One region of the Priestia sp. D51 genome, then DNA from elsewhere that is predicted to be linked to it. Evidence: predicted binding sites of a transcription regulator. Region 1 holds the regulator's gene; each other region holds the start of a gene.

Region 1 (4,550 bases):
ATCCAAAATTAAGAAGTTAGCTTTTTGAAGCATAAGCTTCGCAAGAGCCAAACGTGCTTTTTCACCACCGCTGAGCGTGGAAACGATTTTCAGTACATCATCACCTGAAAACAGAAAATTTCCAAGCGCTGTACGGATTTCTTTTTCAGGTTTGGCTGGGTAGTCATCCCAAAGTTCATTTAAAACGGTTTTATTAGACGTTAAATTGGCTTGCTCTTGGTCGTAATAACCAACCATTACATTTGAGCCAAAGGAAATGGTTCCAGTCTTGAAGCTGAGTTTATCCACAATGCCTTTTAATAAAGTTGATTTCCCCACGCCATTAGGACCAACCAACGCAAGGCTTTCCCCTTTTTTAATGCGAAGATTTGCCTCTTGGACGACATAGTTGTGTTCATCATATCCGATAGACACATCTTCCAGATTTAAGACTTCATTTCCGCTTTGACGTTCAATTTCAAACGAAAAACTAGCTGATTTTTCGCCTTCGTTAGGTCGATTTATTAACTCCATTCGATCGAGCTGTTTACGTCTGCTTTGCGCACGTTTTGTAGTCGATGCGCGGGCGATGTTTCGCTGAATAAAATCATTCAGCTTTGCGACTTCATCTTGCTGCTTTTCGTACTGACGCAACTCTTTTTCATATCGCTCTGCTTTTTGTACAAGGTATTTAGAGTAGTTGCCCGTGTACTTCACCGTTGTTTTTTGTACGACTTCATACACTTGATTTACGACTTTATCAAGGAAGTAACGATCATGTGAAACGATTAAAATAGCTCCTTCATACCCTTGCAGAAACTGTTCCAGCCATGCTAAAGTTTCAATATCTAAGTGGTTGGTAGGCTCATCCAGAATAAGCAAATCAGGCTTTGTTAAAAGCAGTTTTGCAAGAGCCAGGCGCGTTTTTTGTCCACCGCTTAAGGAGGAAATAGGGGTGCTGTAGTCAAAGTTTGAAAAACGGAAACCGTGAAGAATAGATCGTGTATCCGCTTCATATTGATAGCCGCCTAAATCTTTAAACGTTACTTGAAGCTGATCATACTCTTTGGTTAGTTTTTCGTATTGAACTGAATCATTAAAAATGTCTGGATCACCCATCTTCGTTTCAAGCGTACGTAATTCTTTTTCCATCTTCTTTAATGGAGCAAAGACAGTCATCATTTCTTCCCATATGGAGAGTGTTGACTCAAGAACTGTATCTTGTCCCATATAATCAATGGAAACACCCTTAGGTTTAATAATTTCTCCGCTGTCATAGGAAAGCTGCTCAGCAATAATTTTTAATAAAGTTGATTTACCAGCACCGTTTCGTCCCACTAGGGCAATGCGGTCTTTTGATTGTACTTCTAACTTTATATTCGATAAAATGGGTTCTGCCCCATAGTATTTTGTAATACCGTTCAATTGTAGAATAATCATTTTTTCACCTCTAGTAGTATATCCATAGTGTATTTTAACATATTTTTAACTACAAGTTCTTCCTACAAGCGTTTGTAATTTGTAGAGGGACAAGGACAAATGATGAAGCGAATGTTTTGATTCATGAAATAAAATGATTTTACCTGCACATTTTATACAGGATACTATGTTAAAATAAGAGATAAGTGCATCTCTGAACTTATCTATGATGGATGTGAAAAAATCCGTCATGACTAACAAACCGATCCTTTGAAGGGCTAATTGCTTCGTTCTACATACCGACTTTAAGGAGTGCTGAATAGACAAAAGCCGTCGAGGTGTGAAGCGGAGTATATATAAAGCAAGAGAAAAGAGAGAGAATTGGAAGCGCTACCTCAAAGCGGTTGATGCTTTGTGAAAGGTAATGCAATATGACTTGAAAATGTTAGTAATGACATACATGAACTGAGGGGGTACAACGTGAACACTGAACAATTAAAAATACCACAAGCAACGGCTAAGCGATTGCCGCTTTATTATCGTTTTTTGAAAAATTTGCATGCTTCTGGTAAACAGCGTGTGTCGTCAGCGGAGTTAAGTGAGGCAGTGAAAGTGGATTCTGCTACTATTCGTCGGGACTTTTCTTACTTTGGTGCATTAGGAAAAAAGGGATACGGCTACAATGTGAATTATTTACTTACATTTTTCCGTAAAACGTTAGACCAAGATGAAGTAACGAAAGTAGCACTGATTGGCGTAGGGAATCTAGGAACGGCCTTTTTAAATTATAATTTTATTAAAAATAATAACACCAAAATTGAGTGCGCTTTTGATGTGATAGAAGATAAAGTAGGTACGAAAGTAGGCGACGTGCCGGTCTATCATCTTGACCAATTGGAAGATTATATGAGTGATGACATCTCAGTAGCGATTTTAACCGTTCCTGCCACTGTTGCTCAGCAAATTACTGATCGTTTAGTGAGTTGCGGAATTAAAGGAATTTTAAACTTTACTCCTGCACGCTTAAACGTACCGGATGAGATTCGACTCCATCATATTGATCTTGCTGTAGAATTACAGTCGCTCGTCTACTTTTTGAAAAATTATCCTGTTGAATAAGGCGGACTGTGTTACGATTTCCTTAAGTCTAAATTAATAAGGAGAGTGGGAATATGGGGATTGGAGCAGGCAGTTGGATTATTATTGCGATTGTAGCACTGCTTATTTTTGGACCGAAACGGTTACCGGAGCTAGGAAGATCAGTGGGCCAAACGCTTAGAGAGTTTAAGCATGCCGCTAGCGGTGCATCAGAAGATCGTGAAAAAGATAAACAGCGTCAAGTAGATGACAAAGAGTAAAAGGGTGATCATAGTATGACCGAACAAGAAATGTCAATATATGATCATATAGGAGAGCTGCGAAAACGCATTTTAATTGTTTTATTTTTCTTTGTGATTGCCACAATTGGCGGCTTTTTTATAGCGGATAAGGTTATTGTCTATTTACAGCATGCTGATGAGGCAAAGAATTTAACGATGAATGCATTTCGGTTAACAGATCCAGTTAAGATTTATATGCAATTTGCTGTTATTATCGGCTGTGTACTTGCAGCTCCTGTTGCACTGTATCAACTTTGGGCATTTATTAGTCCTGGTTTATATGAAAAAGAGCGTAAGGTAACGCTTGGATATATTCCTGTTTCCATTTTTCTCTTTATCGGCGGTGTCTCTTTTTCTTATTTTGTGTTGTTTCCATTTGTCGTTGATTTTATGACGCGCGTTTCTGATGAGCTGAATGTAAACCAAGTGATTGGCATTAATGAATACTTTTCTTTTTTAATGCAGCTCACACTGCCTTTTGGCTTGTTGTTTCAGCTTCCTGTCGTCGTTATGTTTTTGACGCGTTTAGGAATTATAACGCCTATGTTTTTATCTCAAATTCGAAAATATGCCTATTTCGTACTGCTAGTTATTGCCGCACTTATTACACCACCGGAATTGCTCTCGCACATGATGGTGACAGTGCCGCTCTTAATTTTGTATGAAATCAGCATCATTATTTCCCGCATTTCGTATCGCAAAGTGTTAAAGGCAAGGGCAGAGCAAGAAAGAGAAGATGTTAGTATGTAAAAAAAACCACTGAAACAGTGGTTTTTTTATTTGGATGAATCATCTTGATTTTTATATTGCTGCTGCAATTTTTTAATTTTGTAGTGCAAGATAAAGATGCGAACCGCAAACCTGAAATCGAATGCGGCTACGAGTGCAAATAAGATTGTGGGGAAATTCCAGACGGTTTCCTGGGCATTTTGAATTGCCAAGTAGGTGAATAAAATCCCCATAATAATATAAATAAACCCTCGTGTTAAAGGGATATTCTTCATAAAAACATGCCTCCAAAAATGAACTGCATTTGTTCTGCTTGTTTTTGCATTTCTATAATTTTATCTGCAAAAATAGTTTGAGATAAAATAACGATTGTATTCATCAAAACATGAGCAATAATAGGTACAACAATTAGTCTCGTCCTTGCATAAAGGAATGCAAATACAAATCCCATAGCTGTATACACAAGTAAATGTTTAAAATCCCAGTGTACCGCAGCGAAAATAAGGGAACTAATAAATGCAGAGATAAAGAAATTGTATCGTTTGTGAAGAGAACCAAAAATAATCTTTCGGAAAATAATCTCTTCTAGTATTGGTCCAATAACAGACGTAACGACAATAAGGAACGGCGTTGCTTTAACAAGATTAACAATATTTTGTGTGTTTTCAGATACTTGGGTAATGCCAAGAGCGTGCTCAATCATACCTGCTACAGCTTGACCAGCCATAGCGAGAAACACCCCAAGGACTGACCAGACAACAGCAATCGTTTTTCCAGCATGTTCTATACGCATGGACATGTCACGGCGCAGCAGCAGTAAGACAATAAGTAAACCAAGGATAAAGCTAATGATAGTCCAATAAGTCAAAAGCATGACATTCGCTGTTCGAACTGGATAGTCATCAAACATTCCTGTTAATTTTAACAGCGGTATACCAACAACTCCTGAAAACTGCATAAGGATGTAAGTGAGGATAACATACCAATAACGTTTTTCCAATCTTCTATACTCCTTTAAAAGGTTTTTATGTATATATGTCGAAG
Region 2 (4,550 bases), on a different contig from region 1:
CAGTATATTGAAGAAGATGATTTTGTCACAGGAAATAAAGGTGAATTCCCTTTAATTGTAAGAGAAAATGGTATTCGTTTTGCCGTTTATTTAAATGACGGAGCGATGGTTGGGGTCTTTTTAGATCAGCGAGACGTCCGTAAAACGATTCGAGATAAATATGCAAAAGGAAAGACCGTTCTAAACATGTTTTCGTATACAGGCGCATTTTCAGTGGCGGCCGCTCTTGGAGGAGCTACGAAAACAACAAGTGTCGACTTGGCCAATCGCAGCTTGGCAAAAACAATTGAGCAATTTAGTGTAAATGGAATTGATCACGAAGCACAGGACATTATTGTGGAAGATGTTTTTAAGTATTTTAAATATGCAGTTAAGAAGAATATGACGTTCGATCTTGTGGTGCTAGATCCGCCGAGCTTTGCTAAATCGAAAAAGCATACGTTCAGCGCGGCAAAAGACTACAAAGATTTATTAAAAGAAGCCATTGCTCTTACAAAGCCAAATGGTGTCATTGTAGCTTCGACGAATGCAAGTAATTTTGATATGAAAAGATTTCATTCGTTTATTGAAAAAGCTTTTAATGAAAAAGGGGAACGCTACAAAATGATGGAGCAGTTCTCTCTTCCAGCTGATTTTAAAACAATAAAAGAATTTAAGTCAGGTGATTATCTCAAAGTCGTGTTTATTCAAAAAGTAAATCGTTAAATGCAAGGCTGCATGATGAACTCATGCAGCTTATTTATTTTGATGAAATAACGCTTACAAGCTATTTTGAAGGGAATAAAATGAAGGTGAAAGATAAAAATTGTCAATATGTATGATAAAATAATAAAGGAATTATGCTCAACACTTCACAAATTTACAATATCATCCTTATGAAACGTATTTTTACAATTATTTTATTTTAAATGGGACAAGTATTGGGTACGAAGGGGAAAGAGCATACTACTATTATTATTTAAAAACATGAAAGGAGAAAGATTATGGCTGAAACAACTAAAAAGCCTGCCGGCGAAGTGAAGTTTATTCCTTTATTAATTTGTCTGGCAATCGGACTTATTTTATGGTTTATTACACCTCCGTCCGGACTTGATGTGAAGGCTTGGCACTTATTCGCTATTTTTGTGGCTACTATCGTAGGTCTTATCATTAAACCATTGCCATTAGGCAGTGTAGCTATTTTATCTTTAACCATTATTGTATTAACTAATACATTAACACTTGAACAATCGCTCAGCGGTTTTCAAAATACAACGATTTGGTTGATCGTTATTGCATTCTTTATTTCTAGAGGTTTTATTAAGACTGGTCTAGGAACAAGGGTTGCCTATATCTTTGTCCGTTTGTTCGGTAAAAAGACGTTGGGACTATCGTATTCTCTTATCGTAAGTGATTTACTTTTATCACCTGCAATGCCGTCTAATACAGCACGAGCTGGAGGAATTATTCTTCCAATCATTCGTTCTTTATCTGAAACATACGGATCGAGAACTGGAGACGGTACGGAGCGCAGAGTCGGTGCTTTCTTAACAAAAGTATCGTTTCAAGGAGATATGATTACATCGGCTATGTTCGTAACGGCAATGGCGGCCAATCCTCTTGCTGTTAAAATGACAGAACAAATTACAGGAAAGACTATTTCATGGGTTGGATGGGCAGCGGCTGCAATCGTGCCTGGAATTATTAGTTTAATTGTTATTCCGCTCGTTATTTATAAGCTGTATCCGCCAGAATTAAAAGAAACGCCGGAAGCATCTGAAATTGCAGCAAAAAAACTAAATGAAATGGGTCCGCTAAAGAAAGAAGAATGGTACATGATTGGCGTATTTTTACTTCTTCTTGTGCTGTGGATCTTTGGCGCTAATTTAAATATTAATGCAACAACAACTGCTTTTATTGGTCTATGTGCGCTGCTTTTAACGCAAGTGTTAAGCTGGTCGGACATCAAAAAAGAACAGGGAGCATGGGATACATTAGTCTGGTTTGCTGTTTTGGTTATGATGGCAACTTTCTTAAATGATCTAGGCATGATTCCTTGGTTCAGTGATCTGATGAAAGGCACTGTTAGTCATATGTCTTGGATGACGGCGTTGATTGTACTAGCTATTGCATATTTTTATTCTCACTACTTTTTTGCGAGTAACACGGCTCACGTCAGCGCTATGTACGCAGCATTTTTATCTGTCATCGTGGCCGCTGGTGCGCCTCCGTTACTGTCAGCATTAATTTTAGCGTTCTTTAGCAATTTATTTGGCTGTTTAACTCACTACGGCAGTGGACCGGCACCGGTGTTCTTCGGTAGTGGATATGTAACGCAGCAAAAATGGTGGTCGCTCGGCTTTTTAATTTCAATTATTCATATTATCATTTGGATTGGAATTGGCGGCTTGTGGTGGAAACTGCTAGGTCTATGGTAAAAAAACAGTGGCGCAGGCCACTGTTTTTTTATGCTTCAGCCCAAACGGATACAGAGCCGCCATTTACAGGGAAGTGTCCGTAGCCGTCTTCTTCAATCACAACTTGGTCTTCTCGGTTCTTTGTGAAGTCGATCCACGTTTGTCCGCTTCGGTGTTCGCCGACGAACATTCTCTTTTCGCCGTCTTCGCCGTTTGACATCACCACAGCGCATCCAGACTTCTCAAATTCCTCTACACCATGCCTTACCCATCCAATGGTATTCGGGTGATCAAAATAATCGTCTTGCTGTCCGTATGCTTTGTCATAGCGTACGTGCAAGAGAGCAGAAATATCTTTTTCTTTTCCCTCAATTGGATGCTCTCCACCTATCCCAAAATAGTCTCCGTAAAATACACAAGGATAGCCGTCTTCACGAAGTAAAATTAGAGCGTAAGCACTTTGTTTGAACCAATCTTCTACCCAAGATTCTAAAGATTCATTTGGCTGAGAGTCATGGTTATCTACAAATGTGACAACATTCAACGGATGAGTCTTAACCAATGTATCATCAAAAATTGTGGTTAAATCAAAATCTCTTCCTTGCTGAGAGGCTTCATGCAGTTTGTAATGCAGCGATACGTCAAACAAATCAATTTGATAATCAATAACGTCTAAAAATTCCTGACAGGTTGTTAATTCTGGATTCCAAAACTCTCCCACAAAATAAAATGGCTTTTCTTGAGAAGAGGACAATTCGTGAGCAAACTCTTTAATAAAATCATGGTTAATATGTTTAATGGCGTCTAATCGGTAACCGTCGCACTGCAGGGTGTCTGCTAACCATTTTCCCCATTTGATCATTTCTTCTCGAACTTCAGGGTGGTCGTAATCAATATTCGCAAACATTAAATAATCGTAGTTGCCAAACTCTTGATCAACATTTTCGTTCCAGCTTTTGTTTTCCCCGGCAATACGAAACACACCTTCTTTTCCATTTTTATCATCGTAATCAGTGCCATTAAAATGATTAAAGTTCCATTTGAAAGAAGAATATTGATCGCCGCGCCCTTCAAATGTAAACTTTGTCCACCCTTCAATTTCAAAGGGTTCAGAAATCTCTTCTGTTCGGTTCATGGGGTCTACTTCAATGACGTGGAAGGTTTCTTTTTCATCCGCTGCAGCTTTATGATTCATCACAATATCAACATAGACATTAATTCCGTGATTATGACAGGCATCAATTGCTTCATGCAGCTCTTGCTTGGTTCCATACTTTGTACGAACGGTTCCTTTTTGATCAAACTCGCCAAGATCATATAAGTCGTAAACGCCGTAGCCATTATCCTCTGATGAAACACCTTTTGTAACCGGGGGAATCCACACGGAATCAATTCCTTGTTCTTTTAGTTGAGGAGCGAGCTCTTTGAGGCGTTTCCAATGCTCGCCATCAGCTGGCACATGCCATTCGAAAAATTGCATAATTGTATGATTCCGTTCCAAGTTAAATCATCCTCCTTTTAAATAAAAAGATATAATCGCTCACGGATAGTTCTTTAGAATCAAATGAGGAATTGATTATATTTTTTCTTTTAACGTTCCTGTTATCCCTATTCCTTAAACCTTTTTCAATATATGATGCTTAAGAAAATCTTAAGATTCCCCCTTCTTTTTTCTTAAGAAATGCAGTTTACAATAAAACCCATAGACGAAATGACCCATGATATACTTTTGAAAGGAGTGTGAGAAATCAATGAACGAATATGTGGTTTTAGTTGTAGATGATGAGCAAGAAATCCGCAATGGTATTGCTATTTATTTAAAAAATGAAGGTATTAAAGTCTTTACGGCCAAAGATGGAATCGAAGCCATAGAGATACTAAATAAAGAAAAAGTTCACTTGATTATTCTGGATATTATGATGCCAAGGCAAGACGGCATTTCAACAACGTTTAAAATTCGAGAACAAAAAAATATCCCGATTATTATGCTGAGTGCTAAAAGCGAAGATGCCGATAAAGTGCTTGGTCTGCAGGTAGGAGCAGACGATTATGTGACAAAACCTTTTAATCCATTAGAGCTGATAGCAAGAGTTAAATCACAGTTAAGAAGATATGTGACATTAGGTACCTATGAAGAAACAAAGACGATTAATA
Region 3 (4,550 bases), on a different contig from region 1:
CCAGCGAATACTTTCCGGCTTGCCGCTCAAGCAGTGTCCCGTCACAATCGCAAACGAACGGCTGAGCTCCCGATGCGTCACAGGAATTCCAGCATAGGCCGGTGCCGCTATGCCTGCTGTAATTCCTGGAACGACTTCAAACGAAATTCCGTTTTGAACGAGTACTTCTGCTTCTTCTCCGCCTCTTCCGAAAATAAACGGATCTCCGCCTTTTAACCGGACGACGGTGTTTCCTTTTCTTGCGTAGCATACAAGCAAATCATGAATATCATCTTGAGAAACGCAGTGATCACCAGGCTTTTTCCCGCAGTAGACAAGTTCGGCTCCTTCTTTTGCATACTGAAGAAGAACAGGGTTCACTAATCGGTCATATAAAATAACGTCTGCTTTTTCTAAACATTTGGCTGCTTTTATCGTTAGCAAATCTGGATCTCCTGGTCCGGCTCCTACAATGTACACTTTTCCTGTTCTCATTTTTGCTTCGCTCCTTTTAGTGTGTCCCCTTGAATTTTTGTGGCGCGTTGAAAGTCAACGCGCCACGTTACTTATTCTTCAATTAAAAGATACAGCAAATCTCCTTCAACAGATGCTTCGTACGTGTCTACACAGCCACTGTCAGGCTCTTGCACGTTACCGTCATGCAAGCAAATTTTCCAGTCGTGCATCGGACAAAACACCGAGTCGCCGCTCACGATCCCTTCACTTAGCACCCCGCCTTTATGCGGACAACGATTTTCAATTGCCCGTATTTTTCCGCTTGATAGCTTAAACACCGCAATTTCTTTTCCGTTTACTTTCACTGTTTTACCCAGGCTTACTGGAAAATCATGAATTGACCCTACGCATACTTTTGTAATGTTTTTATTCACCATCTTTATTTCCCCCCAGCATTATGATGTGACAACTGTTTCGAACAGCTCTTTTTTCGTCTTTTTGCTTTCGACGATTTCTTTCCAAGGATCACGGTACGTAGATAACGCTTCGTCCATACGCATATTCAGCTCTCTTCTTGTCTCAGCGTCATCAAGCACGGACTGAATGTGCGAAAGTCCCATGCGCTCAATCCATGCAGACGTACGCTCTAAGTAATTAGCCGTTTCTCGGTAATACTGCAAATAAGCTCCTGTAATGTCCATCAATTCTTCGTCTGTTTTTACTTTATATAACAAATCTCCGCCGCGAAGATGCGTACCTCCATTTCCGCCCACGTAAATTTCCCAGCCGCCGTCAATTCCAATAAAGCCAATATCTTTAATACCTGACTCAGCGCAGCTTCTCGGACAAGCAGATACAGCCATTTTCACTTTATGAGGCGTCCATAGTCCTTCAAATTTTTTCTCAAGCGCAATTCCAACGCCCATTGAATCCTGCGTGCCAAAACGGCAAAACTGTTCGCCGACGCATGTTTTCACGGTCCGCAGCGACTTACCGTACGCGTAGCCAGAAGGCATATCTAACTCTTCCCATACGCTAGGCAAATCTTCTTTTTTAACACCAAACAAATCAAGACGCTGACCACCCGTCACTTTTACGAGCGGAATTTCATATTTATCAACAACATCTGCAATTTTTCGTAAATCTTCTGCATTTGTGACGCCTCCGTATATGCGAGGAACAACAGAATACGTGCCGTCTTTTTGAATATTTGCGTGCATGCGTTCATTCACAAATCGTGATTCGCGTTCATCAACGTATCCGGTCGGATTTACCATACCTAAATAATAATTCAGCGCCGGACGGCATTTCGAACAGCCTTCTTCATTATTCCATCCGAGCACATTCATCACTTCACGCGTATGCGAAAGACCTTTTGCTTTGATTTCTTCGACCACTTCATCTCGTGATAGAGTCGTACAGCCGCAAATCGCTTCTTTTTGAGCCGTAGCGTCAAAGTCAGCGCCAAGCGTATGCTGAAGCACTTCCGCTACAAGCGGTTTACATCCTCCGCAGGAGCGAGAGGCACTTGTACAAGCTTTGATTTCATCAACCGATGAGCATCCTTGTTTTTGGATAGCTTCCACAATCGTACCTTTTGTTACGCCGTTACAGCCGCAAATAATATCATCCGCACTCATGCTTGCTACTAAGCTTTCACCCGCGTTACCGCCAGATGGCTGTAAAATCGACACTTTTGCGACATCGGATACATCTTCTTGCTTTTGAATCATTGAAAACAGTCGATTTCCGTCGCTGCTGTCTCCAAAAAGAACGGCTCCTACAATTTGATTGCCTCGCAAAACAAGCTTTTTATAAATGCCGTCTTGTTCATCGAACACTTTGATTGCTTTTTTCTCTTCATCTTCCGTGAAGTCTCCTGCCGAAAACACTTCAACACCTGATACTTTTAGCTGCGTGGATAAAACCGATCCTTCATAAGGCACTTTTTCTGCCCCGCAAACCGCTTTTGCTAATGCTTTTCCTTGTTCATACAAAGGTGCCACTAATCCGTATACCATTCCTCTATGCTCTGCACATTCTCCAACCGCGTAGATGTTTGGAATATCCGTTTGCATATAATCATCCACGATAATTCCTCGGTTTACATTAAGTCCCGCTGCTTTTGCAAGCTGGACATTTGGTTTAATTCCGACTGCCATCACGACCAAATCAGCTTCTAAAAACGTCCCGTCTTTAAAAGATAATCCTTCAACTCGCTCATCTCCGACAATTTCCGCCGTTTGCTTTTCAAGCAAAAACTTCATGCCTTGTTTTTCTAATTCGTTTTGAAGCAATTTGCCCGCTGTTGGATCGAGCTGACGTTCCATTAAATACGGAGCTAAATGAATCACAGATACATCCATCCCTAGATTTAACAGCCCGCGCGCCGCTTCTAATCCAAGCAGTCCGCCTCCAATAACCGCTGCTTTTTTATACTGCTGAGATGCCTGCAGCATTTCATCCGTGTCTTTTATATCTCGAAAAGCCGTAACTCCTTTTTTATCAGACCCTGGAATCGGAAGAATAAAAGGAAGAGAGCCCGTTGCTAAAATCAACTCATCATACGATTCTACTCTGCCGCTGTTTGTCGCTACTTCTTTTTTTACTGAATCGATACTCGTAACCGTTTCGTTCGTATATAATGTAATATTGTTTTCTTGATACCAGTTCCAATCGTTTAACGTAATGTCTTCAACATTTGTATCCCCTTGCAGCACTTTTGACAGTAAAATACGATTATAGTTCGTATGCGGCTCGCTTCCAAAAATCGTAATTTCAAACGCTTCGCTTGAAACCTTCAATACTTCTTCAATCGCTCGAACTCCAGCCATTCCATTTCCAATCAATACGAGTTTCTTTTTTTGCATCTTCCATTCCTCCCCTGGCGTCTATACCTGCTTGTTTCAAAGATATATTTTATATGCATCTTTAAAGATATATTTAAGATATATGAATTTTCTGAATCGTTCAACTTATGTGTCAGGTTATCTAACACTGTTATGATATGTATACGATTCCATTGCTTTAACAGCAAGCAAAAAAAAATAAGTGCTCTAATTACGTTTTAATTTGGATCATCCTTTGCATTTTATTTTGTGATGTTTTTCACAACGTTAATGTAACAAAAAGAAATAACCTGAGCTATGATAAAAATCACTCCTAAATGTTGATAAGTAAAAAATAAAAATCTCAAAAGTTCTTTATAAAGAATTTTAAAAAAATAAACTGTTCTTTATAGTATTTACTATCTCCCTTATATTCTTTATAATGAATAAGAAAAACCTTTATTAAGAACAGAACGGAGAATGAGCATGCCACTCGTAAACATCAAGAAGGTTTGGACTCCTTTAGAGTTTATTGGATTTAAGCTTTATAAGTGTAAAGATACAAAAAGCTACTACTATAAAACGAGAAAAAGCCACAATCTAGCAAAATTGTAAAAAAACAAGCCCTATTTCTTTTGAAACAGGGCTTGTCTTTTATTTTCCTGTAAACCAATTCACAACATACTCTCCCCACACTTCATTTCCTTTTTTCGTTAAATTCCCGCTGTCTTTATTGATATACTCTCCTAAATGAAACGGCCAAATGAGCGAGTGATTCATATAATATACCCAGTTTGCTTCAGATACTCCCCTGATCGCTTCTACCCCTTCTTCATAGGACTCGGTTTGTGAAATATATGGCTGTGAAGGCTGAACCATAAGGGTCTTTTTCAAGTCTTTGAGCTGATGAATGAGCTTGTCTGTATTTTCAAGCGTCTCATCTAGCGTAAGGTGCTGATAGTCATTTTTAAGAGGTGCTTCAAACAGAATAATGTTTGGCTGAAGTTGATCAATTTGATCGGCAATATGTGAGGATAAAAGCTCATCCGTTGTCCCGTTACCATATGAAAGGGTTTTAACCGTAAATACATCACGTCCATATGTAGCTGCTAGCTCTTTTTTTAACTGCTGAGGCCACCCTGCTTTCTTTGCAGATGTGGCAATTACAAGAGTCAAAGGTTTTTTATTTGCGATAGATGATTGGATTTGCTTTGTGATAAAGTCTGGAAGATTTTTTGTATAAGCAGATACGTCGGAAAACTGTTTTTCTTTATGTACAACAGCAGT

Evidence for each region. Region 1 encodes Rex, which represses fermentation and respiration genes when NADH is low (regulators of the CRP and FNR family bind a similar motif). Its sites were predicted from a motif close to TTGTGAAATATTTCACAA; they were not measured.
Region 2: the regulator Rex is predicted to act here: its motif matches at 840-857, upstream of ACNHOZ_RS21305 (anion permease).
Region 3: the regulator Rex is predicted to act here: its motif matches at 3,532-3,549, upstream of nirB (nitrite reductase large subunit NirB).

Annotation. Positions count from the first base shown of each region.
Region 1 is NZ_JBLTIR010000021.1:10,612-15,161, reverse strand. It holds gene ACNHOZ_RS28350 (ABC-F family ATP-binding cassette domain-containing protein) at 1-1,419, opposite strand, end outside; gene ACNHOZ_RS28345 (redox-sensing transcriptional repressor Rex) at 1,879-2,517, shown strand; gene tatA (twin-arginine translocase TatA/TatE family subunit) at 2,571-2,756, shown strand; gene tatC (twin-arginine translocase subunit TatC) at 2,772-3,527, shown strand; gene ACNHOZ_RS28330 (YdiK family protein) at 3,554-3,781, opposite strand; gene ACNHOZ_RS28325 (CPBP family intramembrane glutamic endopeptidase) at 3,778-4,506, opposite strand.
Region 2 is NZ_JBLTIR010000005.1:321,358-325,907, reverse strand. It holds gene ACNHOZ_RS21310 (class I SAM-dependent rRNA methyltransferase) at 1-705, shown strand, start outside; gene ACNHOZ_RS21305 (anion permease) at 984-2,417, shown strand; gene ACNHOZ_RS21300 (alpha-amylase) at 2,446-3,897, opposite strand; gene ACNHOZ_RS21295 (response regulator transcription factor) at 4,148-4,550, shown strand, end outside.
Region 3 is NZ_JBLTIR010000003.1:572,980-577,529, reverse strand. It holds gene cobA (uroporphyrinogen-III C-methyltransferase) at 1-474, opposite strand, end outside; gene nirD (nitrite reductase small subunit NirD) at 546-872, opposite strand; gene nirB (nitrite reductase large subunit NirB) at 891-3,305, opposite strand; gene ACNHOZ_RS14750 (SGNH/GDSL hydrolase family protein) at 3,918-4,550, opposite strand, start outside.